3 regions of the Lysobacter gummosus genome follow, and region 3 is predicted to be linked to each of the others. Evidence: riboswitches for the same ligand, from Rfam matches in the RefSeq annotation. Region 3 holds a riboswitch; each other region holds the start of a gene.
What was found. A riboswitch is a leader RNA that binds a small molecule or an ion and turns the genes downstream of it on or off. The one in region 3 is predicted to bind cobalamin.

Region 1 (2,257 bases), 1.3 Mb from region 3:
ACGGCGGCGGCACGGACGGCGGCGTGGCCGGGAACGGCGGCGGAGTCTGCGGCGCAGTCGCGGCGGGCGGCGCGGCGCTGGCGATCGGGCGCGCCGGCGTCTGCGGCAGCGCTTCACGATCGATGCGCTCGATGCGCTCGGCCAGGGTTTCGTCCTCGCGGCCGCGCGGTGCCGGCGGAGCGGCTGCGGACGCACGAAGCTGTGCCAGGGTCCGTTCCAGGCCCGACACCCGGGACTTGAGCCCGGAGATCTGGACCAGGGCGACGATGAGCAGCACCGGCACCAACAGCAAAGCCAGTACCAGCAAGACAATCAGTGCTTCCATCACAGTTCCCCGTTCCTTATGGCGGGCACGTTACACCAAGGCGCGGCGTATGGAAGCGTCGCCTTCACTCGCTATATACACGATTCATTCACCACATATCGCGTTGACGAAATCGCATAACCACACTATGTTGTGCCCGTCGGTGCCGATCTTGCGATCGGCTGAAAAGGGAAGTCGGTAGGGACGCGACCGCGAGCACTCGCGGCGGGGTCCGAAGCCGGCGCTGCCCCGCAGCGGTATGGGAAACGAACGGGTCATGGCACTGGGCGGTATGCCTGGGAAGCGACCCCGGTAGGAGGAACGAGAAGCGGGCGAAGAAAAGTGAGAACCGGGTCACCCCGTAGCGCTCACTTCTCTTTGCCCGTTTCTCGCTCCGAGTCCCGAGCCCGAAGACCTGCCGACAGCCGCGCGTCGCACAACCGCGCGGTACCGGCCCACAGGAGTCTTCGGGGGAAGACGGCCGGTGTCGCGGCACGACGGACCTCCGTCGCGCCCGTCCGTTCCGGCGCGCAGCGCCGAGCGGACCGTCCCGGACCTCGCGTCTCGGGCCGCGCGACACCCAGCCGACACACTCCCAAGCTCTGCGCCCGCGGGGGCACGGCCGCGCCACCGATGACACCGCGCGCGCGGTCCGTCGTCGCCGGCGCGTCCGCGTTCTCCGCACCGTGCACCCACGCCCCGGAGTAATGCCATGACCACACTCGCATCCGATCCGTCCCTCGCCCCCGCCACGGACGCCGCCGCCACTTCCAACGCCGCCGCCAAGCCGGCCGCAGCCCGTACCGCGCAAGACGCGCCCGGCTTCGCCCTGACCCCGCCCGCGGCCAACCTGACCATGAGCGTGACCAAGCGCAACGGTCGCCGCGAACCGGTCGATCTGAACAAGATCGTGCGCGCGGTGACCCGCAGCGGCGAGAACCTCTACGCGATCGATCCGATGCGCGTGGCCACCCGCACCATCTCCGGCCTGTACGACGGCGCGACCACGCAGGAACTCGACGAACTGTCGATCCGCACCGCCGCCCTGCTGACCGCGGAAGAACCCGAATACGGCCGCCTCGCCGCGCGCCTGCTCGCCGGCGTGATCGAGAAAGAAGTCGCCGGCATCGAAATCCATGCGTTCTCGCAGTCGATCCAGCGCGGCCATGAGCTGGGCCTGATCAACGAGCGCCTGGTGACCTTCGTCCAGGCCAACGCGCGCAAGCTCAACGACGCGATCGACCGCAGCCTCGACGCCAAGTTCGATTACTTCGGCCTGCGCACCTTGTACGACCGCTACCTGCTGCGCCACCCGACCGCGCGCACCGTCATCGAGACCCCGCAGCAATTCTTCCTGCGCATCGCCTGCGCGCTCAGCGAAGACGTCAGCGACGCGCTGGCGCTGTACCGCCGCATGGCGCAGCTGGACTACATCCCGTCCTCGCCGACCCTGTTCAACGCCGGCACCACGCACGAGCAGCTGTCGAGCTGCTTCCTGCTCGATTCGCCCGACGACTCGCTGGAAGCGATCTACAAGCGCTACATGGACGTGGCCAAGCTCAGCAAGTTCAGCGGCGGCATCGGCCTGAGCTACACACGCATCCGTTCGCGCGGCTCGCTGATCCGTTCCACCAACGGCCTGAGCAACGGCATCGTGCCGTGGCTGAAGACGCTCGACGCGTCGGTCGCGGCGGTCAACCAGGGCGGCAAGCGCAAGGGCGCGGCCTGCGTGTACCTGGAGCCGTGGCACGCCGACGTGGAAGAGTTCCTGGAACTGCGCGACAACACCGGCGACGAAGCGCGCCGCACGCACAACCTCAATCTGGCCAACTGGATTCCGGACGAATTCATGCGCCGTGTCGAGGCCGACGCCGACTGGTCGCTGTTCGATCCGTCCAAGGTGCCGCAGCTGACCGACCTGTGGGGCGAAGCCTTCGACCGCGCCTACCACGC
Region 2 (2,257 bases), 1.6 Mb from region 3:
CCCGCTCGACAAGGGCGTGTGCGGCGCGGCCGCTTCCAGCCGCCAGACCCAGCGCGTGGCCGACGTGCACGACTTCCCCGGCCACATCGCCTGCGACGCGGCTTCGCGTTCGGAAGTGGTGGTGCCGTTGCTGCGGGGCGAGGAGCTGATCGGCGTGTTCGATCTGGACAGTCCGGTGCCGGAGCGCTTCGACGCCGACGATCAGGCCGGTCTGGAAGCGCTGGCGCGGGTCTACCTGGAGTCGCTGGCATGACCGCCGCCCCCAAGATGCGCAACATCGGCCCCAAGAGCGCGGCCTGGCTGCGCCAGGTCGGTCTGCGCACGCACGAGGACATCGCCGCGATCGGCACCGTCGAAGCCTTCATGCGGGTCAAGCGCGCCGGCTTCAAACCGACCTTGAACCTGCTGTACGCGATCGAAGGCGCGCTGCTGGACTGCCACTGGCAGGAGATCAGCGAAGAACGCCGCCAGGAACTGATCCTGGCCGCTGAGGCGGCGACGGCGCTGCTGCCGGCGCCGCGCAACAAGCCGGCGGCCGCGCCGGTGCATACGACGATGCATGCGCAGGAAGAGCGGTTCGATGAGCCAACCGCGTTCGACGCTGGCCACGATCGCGACGACAACGACCGAGACGACGGCAGCGACCGCGACGGTCCGTCGGACGACGACGGGCACGGTTCGCACGACGCGGACGATCGCAACGACTGATCCAAGTCGGTCGCGGGTTCGCGGTGCGGCAGGTTGGGCCGCGCGCCCTCATCCGCCCCTTCGGGGCACCTTCTCCCGCAGGCGGGGTGAGCGGACGCCGCTTGCGAGCCATTGGCTCGCGCGTCCGCGAACGCCCGAACGCCATGCGTTCGGGCCGGGGCGGGGTTGGCCCAGGCGCCCCGCCCCCACATCGCGTACACTGCGCCCCGCTTCGAGGTGACCCCACGGCTACGCCGCCGGGGTTGAAACGGGAAGCCGGTGACGCGCTCAGGTCCGGTCGGACGATCCGACCCGCCCCGCCCATTCCGGCACTGCCCCCGCAACGGTAAGCAAGTCAGGTCGCGGCCACCGCCACTGTGCACAGGCATGGGAAGGCGCCGCGCCCGGGAGTCGATCGCATCGGCTGCGCTTGCGAGTCCGGAGACCGGCCTCGGTGCGCCACAGGTTGCGATGCGGAGGGCATTGCGGCGGCTGCAGCGCCTTTGCGCGCTCGTTTCGCTGCCCGCACGTCCTTTCCCCGCCGCCGCTCATCAGCCGTTGTCGCCACGCGCTGGATCGCGCGTGCGTTGGAGTCATACACATGCGTTGCCTGAATCTGTCCCTCGCCATTGCCTGCGCCCTGCCGGCCACCGCCCTCGCCGCGCCCGCCGGCGACGCCACCGATCTCGATCAGGTCGTGGTCACCGCCAACCGCACCGCGGTCAGCGTCAACGACCTGCTGACCCCGGTCGAGGTGCTGGACCGCGCCGACATCGAACGCAGCCAGGCGCGCGATCTCAACGATCTGCTGCGCGGCCGCGCCGGCATCACCATCGCCAACCAGGGCGGCGCCGGCAAGCTGACCACGCTGTTCCTGCGCGGCAGCGAATCCGACCACGTGCTGGTGCTGGTGGACGGCATCCGCATCGGCTCGCCGACCTCGGGCCTGGCCGCGCTGCAGGATCTGCCGCTGGAACTGATCGACCGCATCGAAATCGTGCGCGGCCCGCGTTCGAGCCTGTATGGCGCCGACGCCATCGGCGGTGTGATCCAGGTGTTCACCCGTCGCGAACAGCAGGGCTTCGCCCCGCGCGTGCACGTCGGCGGCGGCAGCGACGGCGCCATCGAATACGGCAGCGGCTTCGGCGGCCGTGGCGGTCACGGCTGGTTCGGCGCCGACTACAGCTTCCGCAAGACCCAGGGCATCAACGCCTGCCGCGGCGCCGGCTTCCCGGTGCTCGCCGGCTGCTTCACCGACGAGCCCGATCGCGACGGCTACGAGAGCCACGCACTGTCGCTGCGCGGCGGCGTCGAGATCAACGAGCAGTGGAGCATCGAAGGCCAGGCGCTGCGCGCGGAAGGCCGGAACGATTACGACGGCAGCTTCGTCAACTACTCCGAGACCGTGCAGCAGGTGATCGGCGGCAAGCTCAACTGGAAGCCGTCGGAAAAAGTGAAGGTGCAGTTGAGCGCGGGGCGCAATGTCGACAGCTCGGACAACTTCCTGAGCGCGCTGGCGATGGGGTTCTTCAAGACCGACCGCGATAGCGCGACGCTTCAAGCGGATTTC
Region 3 (2,257 bases):
CGCGCGGCCGCCGCCGCCGGTGCGGTTCAATCCGGCGCTGCACGAGCGGCCCTCGGACCTGGGCAGCGAAGCCACCGGCGATGCCTACAAGGCCGCGCCGATCGCGTTCGAGCCCGCGCCGGGCCTGCAGGGCGAGGCCAGCCGCCGTATCCGTCAGGCGATCGGCGAAGTCGAAGCGGCCCACGGCGGCTGCGAGCGCAAGCGGCTGCGCGAGTTGCTGGCGCCGGCGATCGTGCGCGTGGACGAACTTCAACGCATCGAACGCGCGATGGCGAGCGGCGTCGATCCGATCCGCGCCGAACAGTTGCTGCCGCGTTCGGCCGACATGGCCTACGACCAGGCGCGTCGCGCGATCTGGTACGCGAAACAGCAATTGGCGACGTGCGCGAGCTGACCTGGGCGGCCTGATACACGAGTACCGACGACATCGACTGTTCGTTTGTTCGCCGCGTTGCCGTCGACGGTGCGGTTACGGCGTTGAAGCGCGCACCGTCAATGCGTGCGATTCAAACGAAGTCGGCGCTGAGCGCATCGCGCGAACCATCGGCGTCTGCATGATCGCGACGATGGCGGTGCCGATCTGGCGCCGCAGAGAGGCGATGAACAGGCGCGAGGCGCACATTCGATGCGGCAATGCACGCATCACCATCGATATTAGCGTTTGAGCCGCGATGCACGTCATCGCATCGCTTTGTGATCCGCGTGGTGAATCCACCGCCATTGCAGCCGCGTCGATGCCTTGACGCCGGCCCGCATCCAGCGCTTGCGTCCGCTCTGAACGAACGCGCGCAATGCGCCCGCCGCGATGCGGCTTGTCCGCCCAGGGCCGCAAGCACTACACTTCGCCCGCCACAGGTGCCTTGCACGCCGGTCCATACCGGCGCGCAGGGTGAAACGGGAAGTCGGTGCGGACGTGATCGTCCAATTCCGACGCTGCCCCCGCAACGGTAGGCGAGAACACCCGACGTTGACCACTGCGCTCGCGCGGGAAGGTGTCGGGGTGATGCTTCGGCATCGCTCGCAAGCCCGGAGACCGGCCCGTGGCGGACATCGGGAGATGTCCTCCTCGAGTGTTGCGGCGGGCAACCTGACGGGCTGATTCGATGCGGCGTGCGTTCGCCATCGTTTCGTCTTGTCGCGCGTCTCCGCAACCCTCGCTTTCGCGGGTGTGCGATACGGAGACCACCATGAACGATATGCATCGCGTTGCGACCGAGGTCGCGACGGTCAAGCTTTTGATCGACGGCGAATTCGTCGAATCCCGCAGCACGCAGTGGCGCGACGTCGTCAATCCGGCCACCCAGGCGGTGCTGGCGCGCGTACCGATGGCCACGGCCGAGGAAGTGGACGCGGCGGTGGCTTCGGCCGCACGCGCGTTCAAGACCTGGCGCAAGACCCCGATCGGCGCGCGTGCGCGCATCTTCCTGAAATATCAGCAGCTGATCCGCGAGCACATGAGCGAGCTCGCCGCGATCCTGACCTCCGAGCAGGGCAAGACCTTGCCCGACGCCGAAGGCGACGTGTTCCGCGGCCTGGAAGTGGTCGAACACGCCGCGGCGATCGGCAACCTGCAACTGGGCGAGTTGGCCAACAACGTCGCCGGCGGCGTCGATACCTACACCTTGCTGCAACCGCTGGGCGTGTGCGCGGGCATTACGCCGTTCAATTTCCCGGCGATGATTCCGCTGTGGATGTTCCCGATGGCCATCGCCACCGGCAACACCTTCGTGCTCAAGCCGTCCGAACAGGATCCGCTGGTGACCATGCGCCTGGTCGAGCTGGCGCTGCAGGCCGGCGTTCCCAAGGGCGTGCTCAACGTCGTCCACGGTGGCGAAGATGTGGTCAACGCGATCTGCGATCACGCCGATATCCGCGCGGTGTCGTTCGTCGGTTCGACCAAGGTCGGCACCCACGTGTATCGCCGCGCCTCGCTCGCCGGCAAGCGCGTGCAATGCATGATGGGTGCGAAGAATCACGCCATCGTGCTGCCCGACGCGAACAAGGAGCAAACCCTCAACGCCATGGCCGGCGCCGCGTTCGGCGCGGCCGGGCAGCGTTGCATGGCCGCGTCCACCGCGGTGTTGGTCGGCGAAGCGCGGCAGTGGATTCCGGATCTGGTCGCCAAGGCGCGCACGCTCAAGGTCAACGCCGGCACCGAGCCGGGCACCGACGTGGGTCCGGTGATTTCCTGCGCCGCGCGCGAACGCGTCGAAGGCCTGATTGCCTCGGGCGTGGAGCAGGGCGCGGTGCTCGAACT

Region 1: another riboswitch for cobalamin. It lies ahead of LG3211_RS04560 (ribonucleoside-diphosphate reductase subunit alpha); the one in region 3 lies ahead of LG3211_RS10265 (CoA-acylating methylmalonate-semialdehyde dehydrogenase).
Region 2: another riboswitch for cobalamin. It lies ahead of btuB (TonB-dependent vitamin B12 receptor); the one in region 3 lies ahead of LG3211_RS10265 (CoA-acylating methylmalonate-semialdehyde dehydrogenase).

The regions. Positions count from the first base shown of each region.
Region 1 is NZ_CP011131.1:1,123,689-1,125,945, reverse strand. It holds gene LG3211_RS04565 (DUF2339 domain-containing protein) at 1-325, opposite strand, end outside; cobalamin riboswitch at 449-741, shown strand; gene LG3211_RS04560 (ribonucleoside-diphosphate reductase subunit alpha) at 1,161-2,257, shown strand, end outside.
Region 2 is NZ_CP011131.1:837,136-839,392, reverse strand. It holds gene LG3211_RS03375 (GAF domain-containing protein) at 1-253, shown strand, start outside; gene LG3211_RS03370 (TfoX/Sxy family protein) at 250-708, shown strand; cobalamin riboswitch at 906-1,155, shown strand; gene btuB (TonB-dependent vitamin B12 receptor) at 1,289-2,257, shown strand, end outside.
Region 3 is NZ_CP011131.1:2,467,936-2,470,192, forward strand. It holds gene LG3211_RS25595 (hypothetical protein) at 1-394, shown strand, start outside; gene LG3211_RS25600 (hypothetical protein) at 470-832, opposite strand; cobalamin riboswitch at 837-1,056, shown strand; gene LG3211_RS10265 (CoA-acylating methylmalonate-semialdehyde dehydrogenase) at 1,197-2,257, shown strand, end outside.